2 regions of the Streptomyces bullii genome follow, and region 1 is predicted to be linked to the other one. Evidence: riboswitches for the same ligand, from Rfam matches in the RefSeq annotation. Region 1 holds a riboswitch; the other holds the start of a gene.

Evidence for each region. Region 1 has a riboswitch for glycine ahead of gcvT (glycine cleavage system aminomethyltransferase GcvT). Riboswitches for the same ligand answer to the same signal wherever they lie in the genome.
Region 2: it holds a riboswitch for glycine, as region 1 does, so the genes downstream of both, gcvP (aminomethyl-transferring glycine dehydrogenase) here and gcvT (glycine cleavage system aminomethyltransferase GcvT) in region 1, are expected to answer to the same signal.

The regions. Positions count from the first base shown of each region.
Region 1 covers NZ_JBHSNY010000014.1:223,660-239,369, forward strand. The annotation lists gene ACFPZJ_RS34430 (ABC transporter permease) at 1-661, opposite strand, end outside; gene ACFPZJ_RS34435 (ABC transporter substrate-binding protein) at 754-2,523, opposite strand; gene ACFPZJ_RS34440 (ABC transporter permease) at 2,532-3,530, opposite strand; gene ACFPZJ_RS34445 (enhanced serine sensitivity protein SseB C-terminal domain-containing protein) at 3,855-4,613, opposite strand; gene ACFPZJ_RS34450 (enhanced serine sensitivity protein SseB) at 4,814-5,611, opposite strand; gene ACFPZJ_RS34455 (AAA family ATPase) at 5,953-6,621, opposite strand; glycine riboswitch at 6,843-6,941, shown strand; glycine riboswitch at 6,942-7,054, shown strand; gene gcvT (glycine cleavage system aminomethyltransferase GcvT) at 7,118-8,245, shown strand; gene gcvH (glycine cleavage system protein GcvH) at 8,356-8,733, shown strand; gene glyA (serine hydroxymethyltransferase) at 8,746-10,008, shown strand; gene ACFPZJ_RS34475 (L-serine ammonia-lyase) at 10,100-11,467, shown strand; gene ACFPZJ_RS34480 (glycoside hydrolase family 25 protein) at 11,611-12,168, shown strand; gene ACFPZJ_RS34485 (NADPH-dependent F420 reductase) at 12,267-12,953, opposite strand; gene ACFPZJ_RS34490 (EF-hand domain-containing protein) at 13,103-13,315, opposite strand; partial or broken gene ACFPZJ_RS34495 (MerR family transcriptional regulator) at 13,374-14,286, opposite strand; gene ACFPZJ_RS34500 (GNAT family N-acetyltransferase) at 14,335-14,994, shown strand; gene ACFPZJ_RS34505 (YncE family protein) at 14,961-15,710, opposite strand, start outside.
Region 2 covers NZ_JBHSNY010000002.1:744,015-759,724, reverse strand. The annotation lists gene ACFPZJ_RS07800 (MerR family transcriptional regulator) at 1-463, shown strand, start outside; gene ACFPZJ_RS07795 (DNA polymerase IV) at 529-1,926, shown strand; gene ACFPZJ_RS07790 (PRC-barrel domain-containing protein) at 1,934-2,311, opposite strand; glycine riboswitch at 2,421-2,516, shown strand; gene gcvP (aminomethyl-transferring glycine dehydrogenase) at 2,693-5,578, shown strand; gene ACFPZJ_RS07780 (ABC transporter ATP-binding protein) at 5,688-6,752, opposite strand; gene ACFPZJ_RS07775 (ABC transporter permease) at 6,934-7,785, opposite strand; gene modA (molybdate ABC transporter substrate-binding protein) at 7,782-8,603, opposite strand; gene ACFPZJ_RS07765 (TOBE domain-containing protein) at 8,773-9,168, opposite strand; gene ACFPZJ_RS07760 (DUF1707 SHOCT-like domain-containing protein) at 9,299-9,892, shown strand; gene ACFPZJ_RS07755 (APC family permease) at 10,067-12,019, opposite strand; partial or broken gene ACFPZJ_RS07750 (family 43 glycosylhydrolase) at 12,465-12,824, shown strand; partial or broken gene ACFPZJ_RS07745 (hypothetical protein) at 13,006-13,227, shown strand; gene ACFPZJ_RS07740 (hypothetical protein) at 13,273-13,434, shown strand; gene ACFPZJ_RS07735 (beta-xylosidase family glycoside hydrolase) at 13,458-13,631, shown strand; gene ACFPZJ_RS07730 (beta-xylosidase family glycoside hydrolase) at 13,638-13,976, shown strand; gene ACFPZJ_RS07725 (extracellular solute-binding protein) at 14,206-15,498, shown strand; gene ACFPZJ_RS07720 (carbohydrate ABC transporter permease) at 15,505-15,710, shown strand, end outside.

The DNA of each region.
Region 1 (15,710 bases):
GCCGGGCGTACAGCGCGGAGAACAGGAAGGCGAGGCTGATCCAGGGCAGCAGCAGGTGCCAGGCCCATTCGGCCGGGTTCTCGGTGAACGGCACGTAGTCGATGCTGTCCCAGATGGGGATCTCGTAGACGAACAGCGCGTTCAGCACCTGGCCGGTGAAGAAGATCGGCAGCGAGACGCCGGCGAGCGCGATGAACATGGAGATGCGGTCGACCGGCTTGCCCTTGCGCAGTGCCGAGATGACGCCGATGGTCACACCGCCGATCACCCAGATCACCGCCGCGCCGACGGCCAGCGAGAAGGAGACCGGGATGCGCTGCTCCAGCTGCGGCCACACCTCGATGTGGCTCTTGAAGGAGTACCCGAAGCAGGGGGCGCTGCAGTGCGTCGCGTCGGGACCGAACTTGTAGTCGGCGCCCGCCACGAGACCCTTGATGAACTCCCAGTACTGGACGTAGACGGGCTGGTCCAGGCCCAGGTTCTTCTTGATCGCGGCGACGGACTCGGGGTTCGCGTCCTTGCCGACGTACTGGGTGGCCAACTGGTCGGCCGTCTGGCCCCCGAGGCGGGGCACCAGGAAGAAGATGGCGAAGGTGACTGCGCTGACCACCAGCAGCAACAGCACCGCGCCCATGACGCGTCGGAGGATGTACGCAGCCACAGCTGTACGGCCCCGGGTGGCCGCGGCGGGGTCTGTCCGCCGCGGCCACCCGGTGCCTTCACCTGCCTTTCAGAGGTTCCGGCCTGCTGGTGTCACTTCGTGGAGCTCATCAGCAGGTAGTCGTACATGCCGAGGTACGCCTGCGTGACCGTGACGTTGGCGGCGGACGCCGGCCTCAGCAGCAGGTTCTTGCGGTAGACCAGCGGGACGACCGAGGCGTTGTCGAGCACCATCTTGTCGATGTCGCCCCAGGCCTTGGTGCGGGCGGCGTCGTCGGTGTTGGCGATGGCGTCCGTCAGGGCCTTGTTGATCTTCGGGTCGTCGAGCTCCATCAGGTTGTTGCCGCCCGAGGGCTTGATGGCCGCACCGTTGATGATCTGGTCGAGGAAGCCGAAGCCGGTCGGCCAGTCGGCGCCCCAGGCCATCGAGAGCATGCCGAGCTTGTTCTGGTGGACGTAGCTCGGGACACCGGCGAAGTTGGAGAAGTACTTGCCGGAGGGGAACTGCTTGATCTCGATGTTGACGCCGATCTTCTTCAGCGACGCCTGGATCGCCGTGGCGGCCGCCACCTCGGCCGGGCGGTCGGAGCGGGCCGTCAGGATCGTGTTGAAGCCGTTCGGCTTGCCGCACGCCTTCAGCTCTTCCTTGGCCTTGGCCACGTCACCCTTGTGCCCCGCGCTCGGGTAGGTGTCGAACTTGGTGTAGCCGTTCACCGACGGCGGCAGCAGCGTGGTCGCCACGTCACCCTTGGGCGAGCCGCCCATCGCGTCGAGCACGGACTGCTTGTCCAGGCCCCACTGCACGGCCTTGCGGCAGTGGACGTTGTCGAACGGCTTCACGTTCACGTTCAGCGCGATGTACTGCGTGGCGCCGGCGTACGAGGAGTCCGTCTGGTTCGCGTACTTGCCGCGCAGCACCTTCGGCTGGGTCTGCGGCTGCACACCCGTGCCGGCGGCGTCGGCCGTGATCTTGTCGGCCAGCAGGTTGTTGTCGACGGTGACCGGGTTGACCTTGAACTTGATCGTGATCTTGTCCGGCAGGGCCTTGCGGATCGGGTCCGTCTTCGGGTCCCACTGCGGGTTGCGCACGAGAGTGGCGCTGCGGCCCTCCTCGTAGGACTGGAACTGGTACGGGCCGGAGGACACGATGTGCTGGACGTACTTCGCGCCGTCGTCCTTCGCCCGCGGCACCGGTGCCGTCTGGGAGAACGTCGCCAGGTAGTCGAAGTCGGCGAAGGGCTGCTTCAGCTTGAAGACGATCGTCTGGTCGTCCGGCGTCTCGATGGACTTGATGCCCTCCGGCGACTTGTCCTTGTACGGGCCTTTGTACTTGTCGCCGCCCACCAGGTACGACTTGAAGTACGTCGGGCCGTTGGACAGCGCCTCGGGCGAGAAGTTGGAGCGCTCGATGGCGTACTTGACGTCCTTGGACGTCACCGGCGTGCCGTCCTGGAACTTCACGCCCTTGCGCAGCTTGTACGCCCAGGTCTTGGCGTCGTCACTGGGCTGGCCCAGGGACTCGGCCAGGTCCGGGACGACCTCCAGGCCTTCCTTGCCCGCCGCCGGCTTGAACGAGGTGAGCGTCCGGCCGTAGAGGCGGGAGAAGTTCTGCACCCAGCCGTAGTAGGTGTTCCCCGGGTCCAGGGAGTCCGGCACGTCCGAGTGCTCGTACGTGACGGTTCCGCCCTTCTTGCTGGACGCGTTGACGATCGAGGTCAGAGCGGCGTCCTTCTTGCCGTTGCCTCCGCTGCCGTCGTTGTCGTCACCGCCGCCGCCACACGCACTGGCACCCAGCGACAGCGCCAGGACCGACGCCACGCCGGCGGTCACCCTTCTCGTCTTCACCTGAGGAAGCCCCCTCATTCGATGGATCACTTGCTGCGAGGGTCGAGGGCGTCACGCAGCCCGTCACCCAGCAGGTTGAAGGCCAGGACGGTGATGAAGATCGCCAGTCCGGGCACGAACATGTACTGCGGATCCGCCGTGTAGAGATCCACGGCGTTGCTGAGCATGCCTCCCCAGGAGGCCTGCGGCGGAGCGATACCGACACCGAGGAAGCTCAGCGCGGCCTCGAACAGGATGTTCGTCGGGATGATCAGCGTCGAGTAGACGAGGATCGGCGCGACGAGGTTCGGCAGCAGCTCCCGGAACAGCACGTACGGGCCGCGCGCTCCCAGGCTCGTGGCCGCCTCGATGAACTCACGCTTGCGCAGCGTCATGGTCTGCGCGCGCACGATGCGGCCGATGTACGGCCAGCTGAAGAAGCCGATCACGAAGATCAGCACGCAGATGCGCAGCGGGAGACCGTCGAGCCCGAAGAAGCCGTCCTGCACCGAGGCGGAGATCGAGATGGCGAACAGCAGCAGCGGGAAGGCGAGGAAGGTGTCCATCAGCCGGCTGATGACACTGTCGATCCAGCCGCCGTAGTACCCGGCGACGACGCCGAGCACGGTGCCGATGCACACGGACAGCAGCGTGGCACCGCCCGCGACCAGCAGGGAGACCCACGAGCCGTCGATGATGCGGGCGAGCATGTCACGGCCGTACTGGGGGTCGACGCCGAGCGGGTGCTCCCAACTCATACCGCCCCAGCCGCCCTTGGGGGCGAGCAGCGCCGGGTCGATCAGGTCCTGGTTGAACTTGTTGGGATCGAGTCCGAAGATCCACTGGATCGGCTTGGAGAAGACCGCCATCAGGACCAGCAGGGCGACGATGACGCCTCCCGCCATCGCCACCTTGTCCCGCTTGAAGCGCATCCAGGCGATCTGGGTGAGCGAACGCCCTTCGATCTGGCTCTTCTTGACCCCGGAGAGCACGGCCTCGGGCTGTGCTCCGGCTTCCGCCCCCGTGGTCTCGATCGGTGCGGTCACGGTGCGATTGACCCCTCTCGGCCGGCGATCGCCGACCCCCTGGCTGCCGCTGTAGCGGTTGCTTGTCTCGTACACAGGACCGACCGGCCTGTGCCTTGCCGGGAGTCTTCAACGCTTCGGCGATCAGTCGCCAGAGTTGACGGTGAAAGGATGCGTAAACGTGATGCTGTCTGGGGGGTTCCGTTATCCGGACAGCGGGTAACGCGGGCCGGACACAGACGAGTTGGGACATCGCGGACGGGATGGGTCCTTCCGCCCCGTTTCTACGCGCGCAGACCGGCTCTCGCCGCGCGACAGGCGGCTCGCAGGATGCCCTCCCGCGGGTCAGTACCCGCCCGGGGCCGGCGGGTAGCCGTAGCCGGTCGCCGGGGCCTGGGCGGGGGCGGCGGCGTGGGCCTCGCGGTCGTAGAAGGGGCGGGCGTTGGCCCGCAGCCACATCGCGACCGGATCGTGCGCGTCGGACATCGCGACGGTCGACACGGGCAGGCCGTCCGGGACCGCGCCGATGGACTGCCGCATCATCGCGCGCACGGAGTCGACGGCGGGCGGGGAGGTGTCGTACACGTCCAGACCGATGGCCAGGTACGGCGCGCCGAGCGCGGGCTGCACCCAGGCGCGGCGCAGCGAGCGGACGGCGGGGGTGCGGTGGGCGTTCTGCGCGAGCAGGGCGTAGAACTGCGGGATCTCGATCGCCGGTTCGGACAGCCGCAGGGGCCCCGCGGGCTGCCGGTCCAGGCCGGTGGCGATGCGCCGCAGGTCGAGCCAGGGGATGCCGACGCCGCCGCCGGGGGCGTGCGGGTTGAGCCAGAGGCCGTAGTGGTCGGGGTACAGCGCCCGGGCCACCTCCAGGCCGTCGACCACCTCGTAGGACCGGTTCCAGCCGCTGGCGCTCAGCTCCTGGGCGGAGGTGACGCAGGGCGCGTAGCCGTAGCCGTCGACCTCCATGTTCCCGTACTGGGCGTCCGGGGAGCCGGCCTGGCCGTGCCACAGCAGCATCCAGACCTGGCCGGTGGAGGGGGTCGCGAGCGCGCGCAGGAGTGCCTCGTAGGCGTCGTAACGCCCCGGCGTCACCTGGCGCAGCATGTGCTCGACCTGGCCGGCCGCGGCGGTGCCAGCGCTCACTTTGTATCGCCCCTCCGTACAACGCCCTCGACCGAACCGTGCGACTAGCTTAAGCCCGCCCGCGAGCTGACGGCCTGTGCCGTGCTCGCGGGTACGCGTCGTGCGGGGCCGGCCGCCTGCGCGGCCGGGGCCGCACACCGGCGGAGCCCCGCGCTCCTGGGTCAGGTGCCCGGCCGCTGGTAGAAGGGACGGACCTGCCCCCGCATCCAGTCGCCCACCGGGTCCTGGGCGACGTCCAGCAGGACCAGGTTGACGGGCCATCGCACGGGAACCCTGCCCAGGGCACGGCCGAGGGCCTCCAGCGGCAGGGCGCGCAGGTCCCCCTCCCACTGGGAGAGTTCCACGCCGACGAACATCACCGGGTCGGCCGTCTCGATGGCGGCGAGGCAGCGGCGGGCGGTGAGGACCACGCCGATGGCCTCGAACTCCGCGGAGGCGGCGGAGAGGAAGTCCACCGGGTCGTCCTGCCAGTCGGGTTCGAAGAGCCGGACGCGGCCGCCGCTCGCGGGGCCGTCCAGCGGGGTGCGCCCGGCCCGGCACAGCTCGGCCACGGCGGGCGGCGGCAGCGGGACGCCGACCACACCGCCCGGGTTGACGGCGATCCCGGCCTGCGGGGGCAGGCCGCGGGCGAACTCCACGGCCGGGGCGATGGTGTACGACATGTGGGAGCCGACGACCTGGCGGAACTGCTCCTCGGAGCTGAACACCGGTACGTACGCCTGTCCCTCGATCTCCAGGGAGGGCAGGTCGAGGGGGCCGCTGTGCGGGCCGCCGCCGCTGGGCAGCGGGACCCAGACGAAACTCCGGCCCAGGACCTCGATGATCCGGCCGCCCGCCGACGGTCCGACGCCGAGGGAGGCCGAGAGCACCTCCTCCAGCTCGTTGCCGGGCCATCCGCCGTGCGGGTGGGGGTGCGCCTGCGCCGGGATGTCCGCGGAGAAGTCCGCCGGGAAGTCCATCTGCCTACCGCCTGCCTGAAGCCACTGCTGTGGCTGAAAAGGCTAACGGGTGCCCGGACTCCTGAACGGGCGCGGAACAGCCGTCGGCAGGTTCGCCCGCCGTGCGATCCGTGCGTACGACACTCGACTCCCGTGACCGGGCCGGCGCCCGGACTCGGGCCCGGGCCCCGGCCCCCCGAGGAGCGCCGGCCGCGGCGGCTGACGGAGCGCGGCACGGCCGACGAGGGCCTGGACTGCGGCGCCCCCTGCCGGAACACGCCCGACTGGCCGGAGGCCGTGGCCGTGGCGGGGCTCGCCGGGCCCAGGGAACACCCGGGGACGTCAGCCGCGTGGGAGGCCGCTCAGCCCGTGAAGCCGATCCGGCGCAGGGTGTTCGCCGCGTCCCGGTCGACGAGGACCGCGGAGGCGCAGCCCGCCGGCAGGTCGCCCCGCTCCACCGAGCGCAGCAGGCGGGTGGTGGCCGTGCGGTGCCGCAGGAAGGCGTAGCGCGAGACGCCCCGGCCGCGGGCGCGCTGGCCGGCCAGGGCCTGCTCCGGGGTGACGTCGAGCAGCAGCAGGTGCAGCGTGCCGCCCCGGCGGCGGGCTTCCCGGGCCAGCCAGCGGCGCACCCAGGCCTGCGTACCGCAGTCGTGCACGACGACTCCCTCGCCGGTGCGCAGGGCGCGGCGCAGCCCGGCGTAGTGGGCGAGGCGGACCAGCGGGCGGTAGACCGCGTACGGCAGGAAGCGCGGCATGCGGCGCTCCCAGCGGTCGCGGACGTCCTGGGAGTCGATGCGCGGGCCCTTGACGGCGCGCCGCATCAGCGTGGACTTGCCGCTGCCGGGCAGGCCGGTGATCACGACGAGGTCCCGGGGGCCGAAGAGCAGGGCGTGCGGGCCGCGGCCGCCCCTGTCGCGCAGATCGCGGACGACGGGAGACCGCAGCGGGTCGCACGCCCCCCGGGCCGGGGCGGCGTGCTGGTTCGGCAGCGCGACTCCCGTGGTCGTGGCGTACGCCGTGGTCCTGTTCACCGTGATCGTCCTCCCCTGGGGCCAGGTACGGAGTCCCATCCCCGCCGAGTGTAAAGAGAAGGTAATGCCCTGGGTCTCGTGTTTTCGTCCGTTTCCTGCAACAGGCCTGCTACAGCCTGCTGTGACCGGCTGAGCACGCTGGGCGTCCCCAGGGAAAGGTCCCCCTGCCGCGCCACAGAGATGCGTGCAATGATGAGCGCGCCAACTGCATACCGGCCGTTTGAATCCGCGCGGGAGAGTTCCCAGCACCACGCAGCTGGGGCGCCGAAGGAGCAAGTCCCTCCCTTGAATCTCTCAGGCCCCGTTACCGCGCGGGCGAGGCACATCTGAAAAGCGGGCCGCTGTCCGAGCGGTCCCACCCAAGGTGCAAGCCGTGATCGTCCCTGTGGCGGTCGTGGCGAACCTCTCAGGTTCCGATGACAGATGGGGAGGACCTTCCTCTGCGGAGGACCTTCCTCGCCCGTCATGCGTTCATGCCCTGGGAGACGACCGACCGATGAGCAGTACTGAATCCCGTCCGCTCCGGCACACCGCCCTCGATGCCGTACATCGCTCGCTCGGCGCGACGATGACCGACTTCGCCGGCTGGGACATGCCCCTGCGCTACGGTTCCGAGCGCGAGGAGCACCTGGCGGTGCGCACGAAGGCGGGGCTGTTCGACCTCTCCCACATGGGGGAGATCACCGTGACCGGCCCGCAGGCCGCGGCCTTCCTGAACTTCGCCCTCGTCGGCAACATCGCCGCGGTGGGGGTGGGCCGGGCCCGCTACACCATGATCTGCGCCGAGGACGGCGGCATCCTCGACGACCTGATCGTCTACCGGCTCGCCGAGACCGAGTACATGGTCGTCGCCAACGCCTCCAACGCCCAGGTGGTCCTGGACTCCCTGGTGGAGCGCGCGGCCGGCTTCGACGCCGAGGTCCGCGACGACCGGGACGCCTACGCGCTGATCGCCGTGCAGGGCCCCGAGTCCCCCGGCATCCTCAAGAGCCTCACCGACGCCGACCTCGACGGCCTGAAGTACTACGCCGGGCTGCCCGGCACCGTCGCCGGGGTCCCGGCGCTGATCGCCCGTACCGGCTACACCGGCGAGGACGGCTTCGAGCTGTTCGTGAGGCCCGAACACGCGGTCGAGCTGTGGCAGGCGCTGACCAAGGCGGGCGAGAGCGCCGGACTGGCCCCGTGCGGCCTGTCCTGCCGGGACACGCTGCGCCTGGAGGCGGGCATGCCGCTGTACGGGCACGAGCTGACGGCCGAGCTCACCCCCTTCGACGCCGGGCTCGGCCGGGTGGTGAAGTTCGACAAGGAGGGCGACTTCGTGGGCCGCGCGGCCCTGCAGCAGGCCGCCGCCCGCTCCCAGGAGAACCCCCCGCGCGTGCTGGTCGGCCTGGTCGCCGAAGGCCGCCGCGTCCCGCGCGCCGGATACCCGGTCGTCGCCGACGGCCGGGTGATCGGCGAGATCACCTCCGGCGCCCCCTCCCCCACCCTCGGCAAGCCGATCGCGATGGCGTCCGTCGACGCGGCGCACGCGGTTGCGGGCACCCCGGGCGTCGCCGTGGACATCCGGGGCACCCACGAGCCGTACGAGGTCGTGGCGCTGCCGTTCTACAAGCGCCAGAAGTAGACACTGGACGCGCGGTCCGGCGTGACCCCGCGCACACGCACGCTGCTCACCAGCGGTTTCAGCAGTCCCCCCGTCACCACCACTCCCCCGCATACAGGAGAATCCAGGCCATGAGCAACCCCCAGCAGCTGCGTTACAGCAAGGAGCACGAGTGGCTGTCGGCCGCCGCGGACGGCGTCTCGACGGTCGGCATCACGGAGCACGCGGCCAACGCGCTCGGCGATGTCGTCTTCGTCCAGCTCCCGGAGGTCGGTGCCACCGTGACCGCGGGCGAGACCTGCGGCGAGCTGGAGTCGACCAAGTCGGTGTCCGACCTGTACTCCCCGGTCTCCGGTGAGATCACCGAGGTCAACGAGGACGTGGTGAACGACCCGTCCCTGGTGAACTCGGCCCCCTTCGAGGGCGGCTGGCTGTTCAAGGTGCGCGTCAGCGACGAGCCGGCCGACCTGCTCTCCGCCGACGAGTACGACGCCCACATCGCCGGCTGAGAGGTCGTTCCCATGTCGCTTCTCCACACCTCCCTGCACGAGCTCGACCCGGCCGTCGCCGCCGCGATCGACGCCGAGCTGCACCGCCAGCAGTCCACCCTGGAGATGATCGCCTCCGAGAACTTCGCCCCGGTCGCGGTCATGGAGGCGCAGGGCTCGGTCCTCACCAACAAGTACGCCGAGGGCTACCCGGGCCGCCGTTACTACGGCGGCTGCGAGCACGTCGACGTGGTCGAGCAGATCGCCATCGACCGCGTCAAGGAGCTGTTCGGGGCCGAGCACGCCAACGTCCAGCCGCACTCGGGCGCGCAGGCCAACGCGGCCGCGATGTTCGCGCTGCTCAAGCCCGGCGACACGATCATGGGTCTGAACCTTGCGCACGGCGGGCACCTGACCCACGGCATGAAGATCAACTTCTCCGGCAAGCTGTACGACGTGGTCGCCTACCACGTCGGCGACGACGGCCGGGTCGACATGGCCGAGGTCGAGCGGCTGGCCAAGGAGTCCAAGCCGAAGCTGATCGTGGCCGGCTGGTCCGCGTACCCGCGTCAGCTGGACTTCGCCGCGTTCCGCCGGATCGCGGACGAGGTCGGCGCGTACCTGATGGTCGACATGGCGCACTTCGCGGGCCTCGTCGCGGCCGGGCTGCACCCCAACCCGGTGCCGCACGCGCACGTGGTCACCACCACGACCCACAAGACGCTGGGCGGCCCGCGCGGCGGTGTCATCCTCTCCACGGCCGAGCTGGCCAAAAAGATCAACTCCGCGGTCTTCCCCGGTCAGCAGGGCGGTCCGCTGGAGCACGTGGTCGCCGCCAAGGCGGTCGCCTTCAAGGTCGCGGCCGGCGAGGAGTTCAAGGAGCGCCAGCGCCGTACCCTGGAGGGCGCGCGGATCCTCGCCGAGCGCCTGGTGAAGGACGACGTCGCCGAGCACGGCGTCTCCGTCCTGTCCGGCGGCACGGACGTGCACCTGGTCCTGGTGGACCTGCGCGATTCGGAGCTGGACGGGCAGCAGGCCGAGGACCGGCTCCACGAGATCAACATCACCGTCAACCGCAACGCGATCCCGAACGACCCACGTCCGCCGATGGTGACGTCGGGCCTGCGGATCGGCACGCCCGCCCTGGCGACCCGCGGCTTCACCGCCGAGGACTTCGCCGAGGTCGCGGACGTCATCGCCGAGGCGCTCAAGCCGTCGTACGACGCTCAGGCGCTCAAGGCACGGGTCAAGGCGCTGGCGGACAAGCACCCGCTGTACCCCGACCTGAACAAGTGAGCGGGCGGCGGGGCGCCGACGACCTCGGCGCCCCGTCCCCCGTCCCCCGTAGCACCGCCCTCGCACCACCCCCGCATTGAGGAGTCCCCCCGTGGCCATCTCGGTCTTCGACCTGTTCTCGATCGGCATCGGCCCGTCCAGCTCCCACACGGTGGGCCCGATGCGGGCGGCCCGTATGTTCGCCCGCCGGCTGCGCAGCGAGGGTTTGCTGGAGTCCGTCGCGTCCGTGCGGTCCGAGCTGTACGGCTCCCTCGGCGCGACCGGCCACGGCCACGGCACGCCCAAGGCGGTGCTGCTCGGACTGGAGGGCGACTCGCCGCGCACGGTGGACGTGGAGTCGGCCGACGAACGTGTGGAGGCCGTCAGGACCGGCGGCCGTCTGAAGCTGCTGGGCGAGCACGAGATCGCCTTCGACTTCGACCAGGACATGGTCCTGCACCGCCGCAAGGCCCTCCCCTACCACGCCAACGGCATGACCCTGTGGGCGTACGACGCGGCGGGTGCCGAACTCCTCAGCAAGACGTACTACTCGGTGGGCGGCGGCTTCGTCGTCGACGAGGACGCCGTCGGCGCGGACCGCATCAAGCTGGACGACACGGTTTTGAAGTACCCCTTCCGCACGGGCGACGAGCTGCTGCGCCTGACGCAGGAGACGGGCCTGTCGATCTCCGCGCTGATGCTGGAGAACGAGCGGGCCTGGCGCACGGAGGAGGAGATCCGCGAGGGCCTGCTGGATATCTGGCGCGTGATGCAGGCCTGCGTGGCGCGCGGCATGTCCCGCGAGGGCATCCTGCCGGGCGGCCTGAAGGTGCGCCGCCGGGCCGCGAACACCGCGCGCAAGCTGCGCTCGGAAGGCGACCCGCAGGCCCTCGCGATGGAGTGGATCACCCTCTACGCGATGGCGGTGAACGAGGAGAACGCGGCAGGCGGCCGGGTCGTCACCGCCCCCACCAACGGCGCGGCGGGCATCATCCCCGCGGTCCTGCACTACTACGTCAACTTCGTCCCCGGCGCCGACGAGGAGGGCGTGGTCCGCTTCCTGCTGGCCGCCGGAGCGATCGGCATGCTCTTCAAGGAGAACGCCTCCATCTCCGGCGCCGAGGTCGGCTGCCAGGGCGAGGTCGGCTCGGCGTGCTCGATGGCGGCGGGCGCGCTCGCCGAGGTGCTGGGCGGCACTCCCGAACAGGTCGAGAACGCCGCCGAGATCGGCATGGAGCACAACCTCGGCCTGACCTGCGACCCGGTCGGCGGCCTCGTCCAGATCCCGTGCATCGAACGCAACGGCATGGCGGCGGTCAAGGCCGTCACCGCCGCCCGCATGGCCATGCGCGGCGACGGCTCCCACAAGGTCTCCCTCGACAAGGTCATCAAGACGATGAAGGAGACCGGCGCGGACATGTCGGTGAAGTACAAGGAGACGGCACGGGGCGGACTGGCCGTCAACATCATCGAGTGCTGAGGCTCTTCGCCTGACGGCTGTGCCACCTCCCGGGACGGGCCCACGGACCACGAAAAGTCGACGTTTCGACGTCCCGGGGGTCGGCCACGCGACCGTGGGGCATAAACCCCTCCCCCCCCCCACGGTCACCTCCGGGAGGCCCCATGCTGCGTGGCATAGACGTCAGCGCGTACCAGTCCTCCTCCTACGACACCGACGGCCTCTCCTTCGTCTTCATCAAGGCGACGGAGGGCCGTTCGTACGTCAACCCCAAACTCGCCGCGCAGACGAAGACGGCCCGCGACGCCGGTCTGGTCGTCGGCTTCTACCACTTCCTCTGGCCGGGCAACCTCGCGGCCCAGGCCGAGTACTTCGTCGGCAAGGCCCCGGAGCGCGCGGGCGACATCCTCGCCGTCGACTGGGAGACGACCGGCGCGGGCACCCACGCGAGCAACGCCGAGAAGGACCGGTTCATCCGCAAGGTGCGGGAGTTACGGCCGAAGAACCGCGTCGTGCTCTATTGCAACCGGCATTTCTGGCTGAACGTCGACACCACCTCCTACGCGGGTGACGGCCTGTGGATCGCCGACTACGTCACCGCGGGCAAGCCCCGCATCAAGGCGAAGTGGCGCTTCCACCAGTACACGGACGATCCGCTGGACAAGAACGTGGCGGATTTCCAGAGCAGGGCGGCGCTGCGCACGTGGGCCGGGCAGGCCTGACGGCGCTCCCGGGTGGAAGCCGGGGAACGTCGGGCCCTCGGCCAGGGGCCGAGGGCCCGACGCTGTGTGTCCCGGGGCTCAAGGGCCTTCAACGGCATCTACGCCCGGAACTCCGGCTTGCGCTCCGGGGACGCCTCCGCCAGGGCCTTGGTGACCGCCTCGGTGCCGGCCCGCAGGCCGTACACCGGCGTGTCGGGCTGCTGGCGCCAGGAGTCGTCGATGCCGCCCGCGTCCACGCTGTCGAAGCCGAGTTCGTCGATCAGGGCCCGCACCTTGCGCTTGGCCGCCTCGTCGTCGCCGGCCACCGGCAGGGCCATGCGGTCGGGGTCGCCGGCGGGGCGGGGGCGGTCCAGGATGTCCTGGGCGTAGGTGCCGTTGAAGGCCTTGATCACGGGGTGGCCGATCTGCCGTTCGGTCCAGCGGCTCTCGGTGAGGCCCTCGTCCTCGATCTCCGCGATCCTGCCGTCGCGCTGCTTGGGGTAGTAGTTGCCGGTGTCGATGACCGCCACACCGTCGGCGGCCTCGTCGAGGAGGCCCTTGGGCAGGTCCGGGACCGCCTTCACCGGGATGGTGATGACCACGATCTCGGCGCCGCGGGCGGCCTCCTCCACCGTCACCGGGGTGGCGCCGGTCTCCTCGGCCAGGGCCGTGAGCGTGTGCGGGCCGCGGGAGTTGGCGACGGCGACGTCGTGGCCGAGGGCGGTGAGCCGCCGGGTGAGGTTGCCGCCGATGTTGCCCGCGCCGATGATGCCGATCTTCATGACAGGCCCTTCCGGGTGCGAAATAGATGCAGGTGCATGCGTCGTTCGTCGGGCGTCAACCCGGGAAGGTCGCGGGCTATTCCGCGCGGGAATCGCGGTCTTCGTCGGGGAGCGGGGAGGCGGGAGACGGGGAAGGGGCCGGTCCGTTGCGGACCGGGCCCCTTCCACCACCGTCACTTGTTCAGGTACGACCAGAACTCGTCGAACGACAGCACCTTGTCGCCGTTGAGGTCGCGGGTCTTGATGACGACCTCCGCGACCGACTCGGTGACGTTCCAGTCACCCTGCTGGGCCAGGGCGGCCTTGAACTCGGCAGCGGTGATGAATCCGTCACCGTCCGTATCGATCCGCTCGAACTGCTTGCGCGCTTCCTCGATGTCCGCCACCGGTCCGCCCCTCGTCTCGTGCTTGTCGTGCTTCGCCGTCTTGTTGACGGAGGTCAGATTAACCGCCCGTGTGAGAGCGCAGCGCGGCGGCCACCCGGGCGAACTCCGCCTCATAGGTGGGAGGGCGTTCCAGACCGTTCACCACGGCCGACAACTCGCGGTAACGGGCGAGCCGCAGGTTGGACGCCGCCTCCAGGCGCACCAGCACCGCCGCCCGGTCGGCGTCACCGAGCAGCCGGCCGAACACCTCCTCGGGCTCCGGCTCCTCGGGAGCGACGCCCTGCCGCAGCGCCTCGCCCGCGAGCTGCACCAGGCGGCTCATGCACCACAGCGACGTGCCCGCCGGCACGTCCGGTCCCCGGTTCGCCGCGTCGAACACGACCGCCCTGCGCATCAGCGCGCGGAACTCCGGGTCCTGGATGAGTTCGGCGAGCTCCACCCAGGCGTCCACCTGCTCGGGGGTGGGGTCGTCGGGCAGGTTCGCCGCCGCGAACCGCAGCCGGTGGCGGATGTCGGGGTCCGCCGTGTCGATCCCGTCGAAGATCTCCGTCATGAAGTCCTCGACGATACGCCGCCGTTCGGCGGTCGAGAGCCGCGCCAGCCTGTGCATCAGGGTCGTCTCCTCTGCGGTCGAGCCACGTCGCGCCACGGTCGACAGCACCGCACGGGTCACCTTCAGCGCGCGGATCTGCGCGTCCAGCGCCGCCACGTGCGCCGTGGCCACCTGGGCCACCGTCCGCTCCCCGGCCAGCACCTCGCGTACGTCGTCCAGGGTGAGGCCCGGTTCGCGCAGGTTGCGCCATCAGTTCCAGGCGGGCGACGGAGGCGGCGTCGTACAGCCGGTAGCCGCCCGCGGAGCGGGCCACGGGCGGCAGGGCGCCCTCGTCGGACCAGTAGCGGATGGTGCGCACGGTCAGGCCGGTGGCGCGGGCCAGCTCACCGATCGTGAGGAGTCCGGTGCTGCCGTCGATCCGTCTGCGAGTCTGGGCCTTCCAGTGGGTGGAGACTCAAGGAGTGCTGTGGAGACGTTGCGGGACATTCTCGGTGCGGCGGCGCGGGGTGTCTTCCCGGCGGCGGACGGCGGTACGACGGTCGTGCCGCAGCACCGCGACCGGGACGCGGGGGTGATCGCCTTCACGGCGCACTCGGTCGTCTTCACCGACGAGGATCCCGCATGGGTGTACGCCACCCTGCGCACACTGGACTGCGACCCGCTGGCCGCGACGCTGCACGCCCGCTTCCTGGCCGCCTTCATGGCACGGACGGGCCGGATGTCCGAGACCGTCGACGCGCTCCTGGTCGGCTCCCCTCTGCCGGGTGATCCGGCCCTCGCACTGACGGAGGTCGAGGACGCCGCTCACCCGCGGATCGCGTACGCCCGCCGGCGGCGCGACGACGTGCGCGCGTGGACGGCCGAGGGCGGTGTGCTGGTGCTGGGGCGCGGGGTGGCCGGGCGGCTGGAGGTGTCGGTCGAGGTGGCGGAGTCGGTACGGCACCGGGGGCTGGGCCGGGCACTGGCCACGGCGGCCCGGCAGCTCGTCACGGAGCCGTTGTGGGCCCAGGTCGCGCCCGGGAACGCCCGCAGCACGCGGGCGTTCCAGGCGGCCGGTTACCGGCCGGTGGGCGCGGAGGCGCTGCTGCTGCCTCAGCGGAAGACGCCGGTGTGGCCGAGCGAGTAGCGGCCCGGCTGGGGGTAGACGGCGAGGCCGTGCGGGCCGCTGCCGACCGGGATGCGGGCGAGCTGGGTGCCGGTGCGCGTGTCGATGGCGTACACCTCGGCGCCGTAGCGGCCGGACAGCCACAGCACCTTGCCGTCGGCGGAGACGCCGCCCATGTCGGGGCTTCCGCCGTCCGGCAGATGCCATTTCTTCGTCAGCCTGTTCTGGGTGAAGTCGAAGACGGAGACGGTGCCTTCGCCCCGGTTGGAGATGTACATCTCGCGGGAGTCGCGGCTGACGTACAGGCCGTGGCAGCCCTTGCCGGTGCGCAGCAGGGTCGGCTTGGTGAAGCGGTCGCCGTCCAGGACCCACATCCCGTGGGCCATCATGTCGGCGACGTAGAACCGCTTGCCGTCCGGTGAGAGCTTGACGTCCTGCGGCATCGCGCCCTCGAACGGCAGCTTCTGCTGTCCGACGACCTCCATCCTCTCGGTGTCGACCTTCAGCAGTTCGCCGCTGAACTCGCAGGAGACGATGAAATAGCGGCCGTCGAGGGAGAAGTCGGCGTGGTTGACGCCGTAGCAGCTGACCGGGACGGTCTTCCTGATCTCCATGGTGTGCGGGTCGCGGAAGACGAGTTCGCGGTCGAGGGAGGCCATGACGACGGCGTATCTGCCGTTGGGCGTGAAGTAGAGGTTGTAGGGGTCGTGGACCTCGACCGGCTTGCCTGCCTTGCC
Region 2 (15,710 bases), on a different contig from region 1:
CTGCGCCGCCGCCGGGATCACCTACCGACAGCTGGACTACTGGGCCCGTACCGGGCTCGTCGAGCCGAGCGTGCGGCCCGCCTACGGGTCCGGGACGCAGCGCCTGTACAGCTTCCGGGACGTCGTCGTCCTGAAGATCGTCAAGCGCTTTCTGGACACCGGTGTGTCGTTGCAGAACATCCGTACCGCGGTGCAGCACCTGCGCGAGCGGGGGTTCAGTGACCTGGAGCGCATGACGTTGATGAGCGACGGCGCCACTGTCTACGAGTGCACCTCGCCCGACGAGGTCCACGCGCTCCTGCAGGGTGGTCAGGGCATCTTCGGGATCGCCGTGGGCGTGGTGTGGCGGGACGTGGAGAACGCGCTGTCACAACTGCACGGGGAGCGGGTCGACACAGGAGAGACCCTGGTCGGGCACAACCCCTCGGACGAGCTGGCGCGGCGGAGGAACCGGGCCGTCTGAACCGCTTTGCCGCGGCGGAACGGGCCACGGGGCCATTGTCAGTGGCGTAGGGCAGCATCGGAGATGTGAGAACCGCGCCCACGATCCTGCATCTCGACATGGATGCCTTCTTCGCCTCGGTGGAGCAGGCGTCCAAGCCGAGCCTGCGCGGGAAGGCGGTCGTCGTCGGCGGGCTCGGCCCGCGTGGGGTGGTGGCCACCGCGTCGTACGAGGCCCGGGTCTTCGGTGTGCATTCGGCGATGCCCATGGCGCAGGCCCGGCGGCTCGCGCCGAACGCCGCCTACCTGGTGCCGCGGTTCGGTCTCTACCGGTCGATCAGCGAGCAGGTGATGGGACTGCTGCGGGCGCTGTCGCCGCTGGTGGAGCCGCTGAGCCTGGACGAGGCGTTCGTGGACCTGGAGGCCGGCGGAGCGGCCTGGGACGAGCGGTCGGCGCGGCTGGCCGGGGTGCGGCTGCGGGCCGACATCCGGGCCGTCACCGGGCTCACGGGGTCGGTGGGACTCGCCGCCTCCAAGATGCTCGCGAAGATCGCCTCGGAGCAGGCCAAGCCCGACGGGCTGGTGGTGATCGAGCCGGGGACCGAGCGGGCCCTGCTCGGGCCGATGTCGGTGCGGACGCTGCCGGGCGTGGGTCCGGCGACCGGTGACCATCTGCGGCGGGCGGGGATCCACACCGTCGACGAACTCGCCGAGGCGGGCGAGGACGAACTCGTACGGCTGCTGGGCAAGGCGCACGGGCACGCGCTGTACGCGATGGCGCTGGCGCGGGACGACCGGCCCGTGGTGGCCGAGCGGGAGGCCAAGTCGGTGTCAGTGGAGGACACGTACGACGTGGACATCCACGACCGCACGCGCGTCGGTCTGGAGGTGCAGCGGCTCGCCGACCGGTGCGTACGGCGGCTGCGCGGGGCCGGGCTGTCGGGGCGGACGATCGTGCTGAAGGTGCGGCGGTACGACTTCTCCACGTTGACCCGGTCGGAGACGCTTCGGGGGCCCACGGACGATCCGGCCGTGATCCGGGAGGCGGCGGCCCGGCTGCTGGACTCGGTCGACACGACGGGCGGTGTGCGGCTGCTCGGTGTCGGCGTCAGCGGGCTCGCCGACTACACCCAGGAGGATCTCTTCGCGCAGGCGGCGGGGGAGCGCGTCGCCGGTCCGGTGGAGGAGCCGGAGGTCACTCCGGTGGACGAGCGCCCGGTGCCCGGGGAGCGGCGGTGGCCGGCGGGGCACGACGTACGGCACGCCGTGTACGGGCACGGTTGGGTGCAGGGCAGTGGCCTCGGGCGGGTCACCGTGCGGTTCGAGACGCCCGGTTCGGAGCCCGGGCGGGTGCGGACCTTCAAGATCGACGACCCGGAGCTGGAACCGGCGGATCCGCTGCCGCTGGTGCCGCGAAGACCTGGGGAGAGCAGCGCGGAGGCGGCACCCGCCGGCTCGGTGGATCTGCCGTCCGGCAGCGCGTGAGGGGTGGTCAGGCCGGTGTCTCGTCCGTGCCCGCGAGTCTGCCGATGTGGTGGTCGGGGAGGGGGTCAGGGGCGGCGACATCGAGACCGTAGTGGTGATAGAGCTGGAGCTCCTGCTCCGGGGAGAGGTGGCGGCCGACGCCGAAGTCGGGGGCGTCCTTGATCAGAGCGCGGTCGAAGGGGACGTGGAGGGCACCGTCGACGAGTTCGCTCGGCTCCAGGGGGACGAAGGCGTCCCTGCTGAACAGGCCGGTGCGTATGGCGGCCCATTCGGGTACGCCCGTGGCATCGTCGAGGTAGATCTCGTCGATCGTGCCGATCCTGGTTCCGTTGCGGTCGAACGCCTTGCGGCCGATCAGGTTCCGCGGGTCGATGTCGGTTCGCACGGGCCCTCCACGTGGTCGCATTCGTAAGCACTACAAAACGGCACAATCGGGGACGCGGCCACTCGAAGACCCGGGCGTTGACCTCGCTGGTAGGCTGGCAGACGGCTGCTGACCCCGTGCGGGAGAGCCCTCCAGGCACCATCGGAGGCGCCGAAGGAGCAAATCCTCCCCGGAATCTCTCAGGCCCACGTACCGCACGGACGAGGTCACTCTGGAAAGCAGAGCGGGTGTCGACGGCTTCCGCTCTCACCGACGGTGCAAGCCGGGCGTCCTCGGACGGACCGGTGAAGCTCTCAGGTTGAGATGACAGAGGGGGAGGCCGTCCGGGCACCCGTGCCGTGGTGCCCCTCGAAGGTCGCGTCAGACCAGGAGGCCTCCGCAATGACCGCCCATCGCACTCCGCTCTCCGAGCTCGAGCAGGGAATCCCCTTCGAGCAGCGCCACATCGGGCCCGACCAGGAGGCGCGGGCCAAGATGCTCGCCCAGGTCGGCTACGGCTCGCTCGACGAGCTCACCGCCGCCGCGGTCCCCGATGTGATCAAGAACGCCGACACGCTGGACCTGCCGGGCGCGCGCAGCGAGGCCGAGGTGCTGGCCGAGCTGCGGTCGTTGGCCGACCGCAACAAGGTGCTCGACTCCATGATCGGGCTCGGGTACTACGGCACCTTCACGCCGCCGGTCATCCTGCGCAACGTCATGGAGAACCCGGCCTGGTACACGGCCTACACGCCGTACCAGCCGGAGATCTCGCAGGGACGCCTCGAAGCGCTGCTGAACTTCCAGACGATGGTCGCCGACCTGACCGGTCTGCCGACCTCCGGTGCCTCGCTGCTCGACGAGGGCACGGCCGCCGCCGAGGCCATGGCGCTGTCCCGGCGCATGGGCAGGAACAAGAAGGGCCTGTTCCTGGTCGACGCGGACGCGCTGCCGCAGACCATCGCCGTGCTCCAGACCCGCGCCGAGCCGACCGGTGTCGAGGTGCTCGTCACGGACCTCAGTGACGGGATCCCGGCCGAGGTCGCCGAGCGCGAGATCAACGGTGTGCTGCTCCAGTACCCGGGCGCCTCCGGCGCCGTGCGCGACATCAAGCCGGTGATCGACCAGGCGCACGAGCTGGGCGCCCTCGTCACCGTCGCCGCCGATCTGCTCGCGCTGACGCTGCTGAAGTCCCCGGGTGAGCTCGGTGCGGACATCGCGGTCGGTACGACGCAGCGGTTCGGTGTGCCGATGGGCTTCGGCGGGCCGCACGCCGGATACATGGCGGTCCAGGACAAGTTCGCGCGCAGCCTGCCGGGCCGGCTCGTGGGTGTGTCGGTGGACGTGGACGGGAACAGGGCCTACCGGCTCGCGCTGCAGACCCGTGAGCAGCACATCCGGCGGGAGAAGGCGACGAGCAACATCTGCACCGCGCAGGTCCTGCTCGCCGTGATGGCGGGGATGTTCGCCGTCTACCACGGGCCCGAGGGACTGAGGGACATCGCTCGGCGCACCCACCGGTACGCCACGGTCCTCGCCGCCGGGCTCCGGGCCGGTGGCGTCGAGGTTGTACACGGTGCCTACTTCGACACCCTCACCGTGCGGGTGCCCGGCCGGGCCGCCGAGGTGCTCGCCGCCGCACGGCGCAACGGCGTCAACCTGCGCCTCGTCGACGCCGACCACCTCTCGATCGCCTGCGACGAGACCACCACGCGGGCACAGCTGCGCTCCGTCTGGGCGGCGTTCGGCGTCGAGGGCGACATCGACGCACTCGACGCCGAGGCGGCGGACACGCTGCCGGGCGCCCTGCTGCGCACGGACAAGGTCCTGACGCACCCCGTCTTCCACCAGCACCGCTCCGAGACGGCGATGCTGCGCTACCTGCGACGGCTGGCCGACCGGGACTACGCGCTCGACCGCGGCATGATCCCGCTGGGCTCCTGCACGATGAAGCTCAACGCCACCACGGAAATGGAGCCGGTCACCTGGCCGGAGTTCGGTCAGCTGCACCCGTTCGCCCCGGCCGAGCAGGCGGAGGGGTACCTCACGCTCATCCGCGAGCTGGAGGAACGTCTCGCCGAGGTCACCGGGTACGACAAGGTGTCCCTCCAGCCCAACGCCGGGTCGCAGGGCGAGCTGGCCGGACTGCTCGCCGTACGCGGATACCACCGCGCCAACGGTGACGAGCAGCGAACCGTGTGCCTGATTCCGTCCTCCGCGCACGGCACGAACGCAGCGAGCGCCGTGATGGCGGGCATGAAGGTCGTCGTCGTGAAGACCGCCGAGGACGGCGAGATCGACGTGGACGACCTGCGGGCGAAGATCGAGCAGTACCGCGACGAGCTGGCGGTGCTCATGATCACGTACCCCTCGACACACGGCGTGTTCGAGGAGCACGTCTCCGAGATCTGCGCGCAGGTGCACGAGGCCGGTGGCCAGGTGTACGTGGACGGGGCGAACCTCAACGCCCTCGTGGGGCTCGCCAAGCCCGGGCACTTCGGTGGTGACGTCTCGCATCTGAACCTGCACAAGACCTTCTGCATCCCGCACGGCGGCGGTGGCCCGGGCGTCGGCCCGGTGGCGGTGCGGGAGCACCTCGCGCCCTACCTGCCGAACCACCCGCTGCAGCCCGCCGCCGGGCCGGAGACGGGTGTGGGTCCGATCTCGGCCGCCCCGTGGGGCTCGGCCGGCATCCTGCCGATCTCGTGGGCGTACGTCCGGCTCATGGGCGGCGAGGGACTCAAGCGGGCCACGCAGGTGGCTGTGCTGAGCGCCAACTACATCGCCAAGCGGCTCGAACCGCACTACCCGGTGCTCTACACCGGCCCCGGCGGGCTCGTCGCGCACGAGTGCATCATCGACCTGCGTCCGCTGACCAAGGCGACCGGTGTGACCGTGGACGACGTCGCCAAGCGGCTCATCGACTACGGCTTCCACGCGCCGACGATGTCGTTCCCCGTGGCCGGGACACTGATGATCGAGCCGACCGAGTCCGAAGACCTGAGCGAGCTGGACCGGTTCTGCGAGGCGATGATCGCCATCCGTGCGGAGATCGAGAAGGTCGGCTCGGGTGAGTGGCCCGCGGACGACAACCCGCTGCGCAACGCCCCGCACACCGCCGGGGCGCTCGGCGGGGAGTGGGCGCACGCCTACAGCCGTGAGGAGGCCGTCTTCCCGGCCGGGGTGCCGGTCGGGAACAAGTACTGGCCGCCGGTGCGCCGCATCGACCAGGCCTTCGGTGACCGGAACCTGGTGTGCTCCTGCCCGCCGCTGGACGCGTACGAGGACTAGTCGCGAGGACCGGTACGTGCTGACGGACCGGCCGTAGACGTGACTCGAGGAGGGTCCCGCTGTCGACAAGCGGGGCCCTCGTCCGTGTCTCGGGCCGGGGAGGGGTGGCTCAGGCCGGGTAGGCGTGGGTCTGGGTTGCCTTGACCGTGGCCCATACGGATGCGCCCGGGTGCAGGTCGAGTTCGGCCGCGGCGACCGTGGTGACGTCGGCGGCCAGCGGGAGTTCCCCGGTGAGGTCCGCGCGGATCTGGTCGCCGTGGGTCTCCAGGCCGGCGACCTCGCAGCGCCAGAGGTTGCGGGCGCTGGAGCCGGTGGGGCGGTCCCGGTACAGGGTGACGGCGCCGGGCGGGAACGCCACGAAGGCCGGGCCCGAGAGGTGTTCCGTGGTGGTGATGGCGGGGCCGGCGTCGAGGCGGACCGTGTGGCCCTCGGCCCGGCCTCGGTACAGGTTCAGGCCGACGAGCTGGGCGATGTAGTCCGTGCGGGGATGACGGGCGATGTCGGCGGGCGCGCCCTGCTGGACGATCCGGCCGTCCTCGACGACGACCAGCCGGTCGGCGAGCACCATGGCGTCCAGGGGGTCGTGCGTGACCAGGACGGCGACGGCCTCGAATCCCGCGAGGTGGCGGCGGAGTCGGGCGCGTACCTCCAGGCGGGTGCGCGCGTCCAGGGCGGCGAGGGGTTCGTCGAGGAGCAGCAGCCGGGGGTGGATGGCCAGGGCGCGGGCCAGGGCGACGCGCTGGGCCTGGCCGCCGGAGAGGTGGCGGGGTTTGGTGCCGCTGTGCTGGGCGAGGCCCATGCGGTTCAGCCAGTCGGATGCCTGGGCTCGGGCTTCCGCCTTGGTGGCGCCCCGGCAGCGTGGTCCGAAGGCCACGTTGTCGAGGGCCGTCAGGTGTGGGAAGAGCAGGTAGTCCTGGAAGACGACGCCGACCGGGCGGGACTCGGGCGGCGTGCGGGCAAGCTCCGTGCCGTCGAGTCGCAGGTGGCCGCGGGTGAGGGGGAGCAGGCCCGCCAGCGCACGCAGGGCGGTGGTCTTGCCGGCGCCGTTCGGGCCGAGCAGGGCGATGACGTCGCCGGGGATGGCTTGCAGGGCGATGTCGAGGCGGAAGGTGTCGCGGTCGACGACGAGGTGGGCGTCCAGGCCCTCGTCGTGGGTGGGGTCGCGGTCGGTCATGAGCGGGGTGTCCTGGGGGCTGGCGGGTGCGGGCGCGTGTGGTGTGGGGAGAAGCAGGCCGTCGGCCGGGTCCGGGTTGCGACCCGCGTCGCCCGTGCGGGAATCGTCGTCTGGTGCGGGTGGCCCCGGTGGGGGATGAGCGCCGTCGGCGGGTGCGGGCGGTGCCGGTCAGCGGGGGCCGTCATGACGTTGTCATCCAGCGGTCCCGTAGGGCCGCCAGGACCGCGATCGAGACTGTCAGCAGGACCAGGCTGAGGGCGATAGCCGCCGCCGGATCGTTCTGGAGGGCCAGGTAGACCGCGAGTGGCATGGTCTGCGTGCGGCCGGGGAAGTTGCCCGCGAAGGTGATCGTCGCGCCGAACTCGCCGAGCGCCCGGGCCCAGGCCAGGACGGAGCCGGCCGCGATGCCCGGGGCGATCAGGGGCAGGGTGACCCGGCGGAACGCGGTGAAGCGGGAGGCGCCCAGGGTGGTGGCGGCCTCCTCGTAGCGCGGGTCGGCGGCCCGGAGGGTGCCTTCCACGCTGATGACCAGGAACGGCATCGCCACGAACGTCTCGGCGAGGATGACACCCCATGTGGTGAACGGCAGGGTGATGCCGAACCAGGCGTCCAGCCACCGCCCGACGACGCCGTTGCGGCCGAGGGCGAGCAGCAGGGCCACGCCGCCCACCACCGGCGGGAGCACCAGGGGCAGGGTGACCAGGGCGCGGACGAGGCCGCGGCCGGGGAACTCCGTGCGGGCCAGGAGCCAGGCCAGGGGGACGCCGATGACCAGGCTCAGCGCTGTCGCGGCGGTGGCGCAGACGAGCGACAGACGCAGCGCCTGCCACACCTCGGCGCTGGTCAGCTGCGCGGGGAGGGTGCTCCAGGGAGCCCTCACCAGCAGGGCGATCAGAGGCAGGAGCAGGAACGCCAGACCGACGAGGGCGGGCAGCAGCAGGGGGATCGGCACCAGGCGCGTCGCCCTGCCCGGGCGGGTGCGCCGGGGGCCGTCCGCCACGGTGTCGCTGCCGGTGTGGGCCGGGCGGGTCACGACTTGAGGAATCCTGCCGCGCTGAGCACCTTCTGTCCCTCGTCGGACCGGACCAGGGCGATGAACGCCTTGGCGGCCACGGGGTTGGGTGCGTTCTTCAGGAGGGCGATGGGGTAGTCGTTGACGGCCTTGGCCGACTCGGGGAACTCCACGCCGTCCACCTTGTCACCCGCCGCCCGCACGTCGGTCCGGTACACGACGGCGGCGTCCGCCTCCTTCAGCTCCACCTTCGTCAGGGCGCTCTTGACGTCCTGTTCGTAGGAGACCGGGGTCAGCTCGATACGGCCGGCTCTGAGGGCCTGCTGGGCGGCGGCGCCGCACGGCACCTCCTTGTCGCACAGGACGACCTTCAGGCCGGACCTGACCAGGTCCTGGAGGGAGGTGATCCGGTGCGGGTTGCCGGGGAGGGTGGCGATCTCCAGCTGGTTGCGGACGAAAGTGGCGGGGGTGCCGACGGTGTCGTCCTGGTCCGTCACCGTCTTCATGGTCCTGGGACTGGCCGCTGCGAAGACATCGGCCGGGGCGCCACCGGTGATGCCGGCGGCGAGACTGTCACTGCCGCTGAAGTTGAAGGTGACCTTGGTGCCCGGGTGCTCCTTCTCGAACTGTCTGCCCAGGGTCCTGAAGCTCTCTTCGAGGGAGGCGGCGGCGAAGACGGTGACCGTGCCGGAAGGCTTCGACGACGAGGACACCGAGGAGGCCGTGTCCGATCCCGAGCCGGGGCCGGTCGAGGAGCAGGCGCTCAGGAGAAGCAGTGCGGCGGCCGAGGCACCGGCGGTCTGGAGGGCGGGGCGCCGCCGGCGCGCGGAACGGATCATGTCGGGGCCACTCCCTCTGTGTTCCGGGGGGAAGAGCCCGCCGGACCCTTCCGCTACGCCCGATGATACTGGCGCAGATGCGAGGCAGAAGTCTGCTGTCGCATCGCATGAGCGGGAAGAACGGGGGAGCGGGTTGGTATGTGCGTTCATACAGAGGCAGTTCGCGCGCTCAGGTGCGGTCGATGTGGACGTTCGTCGACTTCACGCGGGCGGTGGCCTCCATTCCGACCTCCAGGCCGAGTTCCTCGACGGCTTCCCGGGTCAGCAGGGAGACGAGCCGGTGCGGGCCCGCCTGGATCTCCACCTGGGCGGCGACGTCGCCGAGTTTGATCGCGGTGACGATGCCGGGGAAGGCGTTGCGGGCGGAGGTGTAGGGGGTGTCCTCCTCGGTGGCGCCCGCCCGGGCCAGTTCCACCGAGAACGCGGCCAGGTCCCGTCCGTCGATGAGCCGGCGTCCGTTCTCGTCGCGGTGGGTGGCGATCCGCCCGGCGTCGGCCCATCGGCGGGCGGTGTCCGGGCTGACGCCGAGCAGTCGTGCTGCCTGACCGATCGTGTAGGACTGCATGCCGGTCACGATAGGGCGGCGGAGGGGGAACTGTGGACGCGGGGCCGGGCGTTGGGTATAACGCGATATAGCGTTTGTTCGTGGATTGGGCGCGGTGCCCTGCCGTGCCCGGGGAGATCGGGGTGGAGCCATGTCGGGGGAGCTTCCGCGTAGGGGCGGGTCGGCCGGACTGCGGGCGTCGCATGCCGACCGGGACGGTGTCGTGGAGGTGCTGTCCGCCGCCGCCGGGGACGGCAGGCTGACGGCCGACGAGCTCGACGAGCGGGTGGAGGCGGCGCTGTCGGCCCGCACGGTGGGGGAGTTGGCCGTGCTGACGGCGGACCTGCCGACCGGGACGGCCGGGGAGACCAAGGACGTGGTCCGGATCGAGCAGGTCGGCGCCTCGACCCGGCGGGGCCAGGGCTGGGTGGTGCCCCGGAGCATGGAGATCCGCTCGGAGCTGGGCGAGGTGATACTCGACTTCACCCAGGCGGTGATCACGTGGGACACCCTGCACATCGACCTCGACCTACGCGGGGGCTCGCTGAAGTTGGTGACGCGACCGGGCGTCGTCGTCGACACCGACGCGCTGGTGACCAAGTACGCCAAGGTCAAGATGGCTCGGTCCGGCGTGCCCGACGCGGCCGTGGTGCTGCGGGTGGAGATCGCCGGGGAGATCAGCTTCGGGCAGGTCGTGGTGCGAGCGCCGCGGCGGGTGTTCGGAAGGAGCACGCCCAGGGGGTGAGGAGTGGGCGGTGCGGGGAGGGCGTGCTCAGCAATCGAGGACCGCCGGTTCGGGCGGAGTGCTCCCAGGCGGTGAGGAGCGGGCGTCCTGGGACAGCGTGCTCAAGGGGTGAGGGGCCGGGTGTCAAGGCAGGGCGTGCTCAGGCGTCGATTCCGGCAACCGGCTCCCTCCCCCTCAGCCCACATGCACACGCGGGCGCCGCTGCCGGTCGGGTTCCGCCTCGCGCAGCACCTCGCGGGTGACGGGGGCGACCTCACCCTGGCCGAAGAGGAGGAAGCGCAGGAAGTTGGCGAACGGGCCGCCCTCGGTCCACTCGAAGTAGACGTGGGGAATGCGGCCTGTGGTGTCGCGGACGTGGAGGAGGAGCGCGGCCAGGGCGTTGGGGATGGAGGCGGACTCCAGCGTCAGGACGCGGTAGCGGCCGTGCAGCACCTCGCCGCGCACCGTCAGCCCGGCCTCGAACTCCGACGGGTCGGTGACGGTGACCTCGGCGAAGACGAAGTCCTCGTGGAGGGGGACGTCGTTGTCGTGCCGTATCTGCTCGATCTTGTCGCGGTACTCGGCCTTGTCCCGCCGGTCGGGCTCGTTGGCGATGAAGCGGATCGTGCGGCCGGCCATGTCCCGCACGAAGCGCTCCGCCATCGGGTCCAGGCTGACGCTGGTGACGCGGAGTTCGAAGGCCCGGGCCAGGCGGGACACCAATGAGAGCAGGATGATGCCGGCGATGAAGCAGGCGCCGATCTTCACACCGTCCGGGCGTTCGATGACGTTGGCGACGGTGGTGTAGAGGAACACCGCGGAGATGACCGCGAAGGTGACGGCCCAGCCGCGCTGCCGTGCCTTGCGGGCGGCGATGGTCACCGCGATCGCGGCGGAGCTGATCAGGACCAGGACACCGGTGGCGTAGGCACCGCCCTGCGCGTCGACGTCGGCGTCGAAGATCCAGGTGACCAGGAAGGCGATCAGGGTGAAGACGATGACCATGGGGCGTACGGCGCGGGCCCAGTGCGGGGCCATGCCGTAGCGGGGCAGGTAGCGCGGCATCAGGTTGAGCAGCCCGGCCATGGCGGAGGCGCCCGCGAACCAGAGGATGGCGATGGTCGAGATGTCGTAGATCGTGCCGAAGGTGTTGCCCAGGTAGTCGTGCGCCAGATAGGCCAGGGCCCGGCCGTTGGCCTGGCCGCCGTCCTGGAACTCTTTCTCCGGGATGAGCAGGGTGGTGATGAAGCTGGTGGTGATCAGGAAGCCGCTCATGATCAGCGCGGCGGCCGTGAGCAGTTTCTTGGTGTCCCGGATGCGACCCGCCGGGTTCTCGTCGGTGTCGCTGAGGTCGCCCCTGACGTGCGGCATGACGGCGACGCCGGTCTCGAAGCCGGACAGACCGAGCGCGAGTTTGGGGAAGACCAGCAGGGCGACGCCCACCATGGCCAGTACGTTGCCGTGCTGCGTGGTGAGGGCGTCGGTCCAGTCGGTGACGACATGGCCGGCGGTCGCCACGTGCCACAGGCCGACGATGACGACGACGGTGTTGAGCGCGAGGTAGAGGCCCACAAGCACCACCGCCACGCCGATGGCCTCCAGGAAACCCTTGAGGAACACCGCGCCGAGGAGGGCGACGAGCAGCAGGGTGATGAGCATCTGCTGGTCGTGCAGAAGCCCGTTGAGGTGCGGGTTCTCCACCAGGTGGGTCGAGGCGTCGGCGGCCGACAGGGTGATGGTGATCAGGAAGTCGGTGGCGGCGAAACCCAGCAGGGTCAGGACGAACAGCTTGCCCTGCCAGAAGGACAGCAGCCGTTCCAGCATGGCGATGGAGCCCTCGCCGCGGGGGCTTTCCTCGGCCACCCGGCGGTAGACGGGCAGGGCCCCGGCCAGGGTGACGAGCACCAGCACGACGGTGGCCACCGGGGAGAGCAGTCCGGCCGCCAGGGCGGCGATGCCGGGCTGGTAGCCCAGGGTGGAGAAGTAGTCGACGCCGGTCAGGCACATCACCCGGTACCACCGCTGGCCCTGGTGCGGGGGTTCGGGTTCGGCGTGCGGTCCAGTGGGGCGGCCCGCCTTGCCCATGTCCGACAGGCCCTCCAGCATCCAGTTCCGCAGGCGACCGGGCGGTTGTTCGGTGATGGCCATGGGGCGTGCGCTCCTGCGGTGCGGCTCGGCGTCGGGTGCTCGCCCCTCGCGCGGACGGCGGGGACCAGCGTAAGCAGAGAGTGACGCACAGGCCCACGGCTGAGGGGTCCGGAGCGCGTCAAACTTGCGTTAAGACTGGAGCGCCAGGGTCGGCTAGCCTCAAGGCCGCACCATCCGCACGTAAAGCCGCAGGCGACGGGTGGGTGCGGGGCGGTCCGGACCGGATGGGCCGCGAGCCCGGCCGTCAGACCGACACCGGACACCGTGTGTCACATCAGCGGTCGGTGCCGGTGCGGTACCGGGCCGACCGCGGCGCGGGGACGCCGTCTTGTTCGCTGCCGAGGGGCATTTACAGGTGCGGCCACGTAACGTTCGCCGTTTCATCCGAAAGTTTCGACTCGCCTCGTCACGACTGACTACGCGACGCTCGAAGGGACCGACGTCCATGCGGACGTACGACACCCCCGTGCTCGGGGGCTTCCATCCGGACCCCAGTGTCTGCCGGGTCGGGGACGACTACTGCCTCGTGTGCTCCAGCTTCGAGTACGTCCACGGCCCCCCTCTTCCAAGCCGGGCCTTGGTGCACTGGCGGCAGATCGGCAACGTCCTCGACCGGCCGGAGCACCTGCCGTTCCCCGACGAACCGCCGGCCTCCGCCGGGATCTACGCCCCCACGCTGCGGTACCACGACGGCCTCTGCCACATGATCACCCCCAGCGTACGCGGTGGCGGCAACTTCCTCGTCACCAGCGACCGGCCCGAGGGGCCCTGGTCCGATCCGGTGTGGATCGACGTGCCCGGGATCGACCCCGACCTCGCCTGGGACGAGGACGGCTCCTGCTGGTGTGCCGTCTCCGGAGTGCGCGTGGCGCGCGTCGGCCCGGCCACCGGCAAGGTGCTGGAGGGCCCCTTCCGGTGTGGTCCGGGACGGGGATGCGGCACCCGAGGCCCCGCACCTGTACCGCGTCGGCGACTGGTGGTACCTGATGCCGGCGGAGGGCGGCACGGCCCACGGTCACAGCGTGTCAGTATCGCGGGCCCGATCCCCCCGGGGCCCCTTCGAACCGGCCCCGGCCAACCCGATCCTCTCCCACCGCAGCACCGACCTGCCGATCCAGTGCACCGGTGCACGCCGACCTGCTCCGGGCGGCCGGCGGCACCTGGTGGATGCTGCTGCTCGGCACCCGCCCCCGCGGCTTCTTCCCGGGCTTCCACGTGCTGGGCCGAGAGACCTTCTGACGCCGGTGGAGTGGGTGGACGGATGGCCGCGGGTCGGTCCGGTGCTCGAACGGCACCCCGCGCCGGCGGCCTGGCATCCCGTCGAACCCGAGCCGGCGCGGGACGACTTCGACGCGCCGGAACTCGCGCCGCACTGGATCTCCCCGCGCCGCCGGCCGAAGGCTCCTGGTCCCTGACCGACCGGCCCGGGTGGCTGACGTTGACCGCGACCGGCAACAGTCTGGACCGGCCGGGCCACACCTTCGTCGGGCGCCGTCAGCAGCATCCCGACTGCCGGGCCGCGGCCCGCCTGGAGCCCGGCACGGCGCGCGCCGGACTGTCCGTGCGCTTGGACGAGGCCCACCACTACGACCTGGAGATCGCCGCGGGCTAGGCGCGTGTGATCGCCCGGATCGGCCCGGTCCGGCAGGTCCTCGCCCGCCGTCCGGTGCTGCCGGGCCCGGTCACGCCCGCCGTGCGCATCCGCATGGCGTCCGTCGTACCGCCCACCGCGTCCGCCCCCGGTGAGCAGGCCCCCGGCCTCAGGTCCGGCGGTCCCGACACCCCCGTCTTCTCCCTCGACGACGGCACGCCCCTGGCCGAACTCGGCGGCCGCTACCTGTCCACCCAGGTGGCGGGCGGCTTCACCGGCCGGGTGGTCGGGATGTACGTCACCGAGGGCACCGCGGCGTTCGACTGGTTCGAGTACGTCCCCGGAGACGGGTCCGCATCCCGGTGACTCTCCGGTGCCTTTCCGGAAAGCGACGGAAAGTGTCGGTCCGGGTGGCGGGGCGTCAGCTGTCCTCAACGCGGTGCGAGTTGCCGGGAGATTCACCGCGTACAGGGGGTTGCCACCGTTTGTCGGCTGTCTCTAGGGTGCGGCATCAACGCAGCTTTCTGGATCTCCTTCGAAAGTTTCGAGACACGGACGGTGTGAACGCGCCGTCCCGTAACCCAAGGAGCGCATGATGGGCGACCCGGCACTGTCCCGCCGCGGCTTCCTGGCGGCCTCCGCCGCTGCCGGTCTGGGCATGACCGCACTGAGCGGTTGCGGCGGGGACTCGGACGGAGGGTCGTCAGGGACGACCACCATCGAGTGGTGGAACATCTCCACCACCGAGCCGACCAGGGGCGTATGGGCGGGCCTGGCAAGGAAGTTCGAGGCACGTAACCCCAAGGTCAAGATAAAGATCGTCCAACTGGAGAACGACGCCTACAAGTCGAAGATGACCGCGCTGACCGCCTCCGGGAAGCTGCCCGACATCTTCCACACCTGGGGCGGCGGCGTGCTCAGGCAGCAGATCGACGCCGGACTCGTCGAGGACCTCACGGACCGGACCAAGGACTTCGCCGACGGACTGCTGCCGGTCGCCAAGCAGCCCTACCTCTTCGACGGCCAGGTGTACGGCATCCCGTTCGACATCGGCATGATCGGCTTCTGGTACAACAAGGCGCTCTTCAAGAAGGCCGGCATCAGCGCGCCCCCGACCACCTGGTGGGGCTTCCTCGACGCCGTGGACAAGCTCAAGTCCGCCGGCGTCGCCCCGGTCGCGCTGGCCGGCAAGGAGAAGTGGCCCGGCATGTACTACTGGGCCTACCTCGCGATGCGTACCGCCGGCGCCGAGGCGCTGCGGAAGGCGTACGACGCCAAGGACTTCACGGACGCCGCCTTCGTCGAAGCCGGACAGCACCTGAAGGAGCTCGTCGGCCGCCGGCCGTTCCAGAAGGGCTTCCTCGGTGCCGCCTACTCCACGCCCACCGGCCAGGCCGCCACCGTCGGCAACGGGAAGGCGGCGATGGAACTCATGGGCCAGTGGGCGCCGGTGGTGCAGGCGGACGCGGGCAAGGGCCTGGGCGAGAACCTCGGCTTCTTCCCCTTCCCCGCGGTCGACGGCGGCAAGGGGGCCATCACCGAGGTGTTCGGCGGAGGCGGCGGGCACGCCCTGCGCCGGGGCGCCCCGCAGGCGGCCGTCGACTTCCTGAAGTTCTTCGCCTCGGAGACCACCGACAGGGAACTGGTCAGCAAGACGGGCGTCATCCCGGTCGTGCCGGCCGCCGAGAGCGCCCTGGCCGACCCCAACCTCAAGGCGGTACAGACCCAGTTGAAGGCCGCCACCGGCTTCCAGCTCTACCTCGACCAGGCGTACGCGCCCGCCGTCGGCCAGGAGGTCAACGACAGCGTCGCCGCGCTCATAGCCGGGTCGAAGTCACCCGAGCAGGTCACCGAGTCGATCACCAAGACCGCGAAGGAAGAGCAGTAGCCGGCGATGACCTCCACGTTCCTGCCGGACAAGCGGACCGGCCCCGACGTCGGCCTGCCGCCCCCGTCCTCCGCCGAGCGGGCCCGGGGGCGTCGGCGCCGGCGCACACTGCACTGGCTGACCGCGGTCGGCTTCCAACTGCCCGCCCTGGTGCTGTTCGGCGTCCTGGTGCTGCTGCCGATCCTGTTCGCCCTGTACGCCGCGTTCTTCCG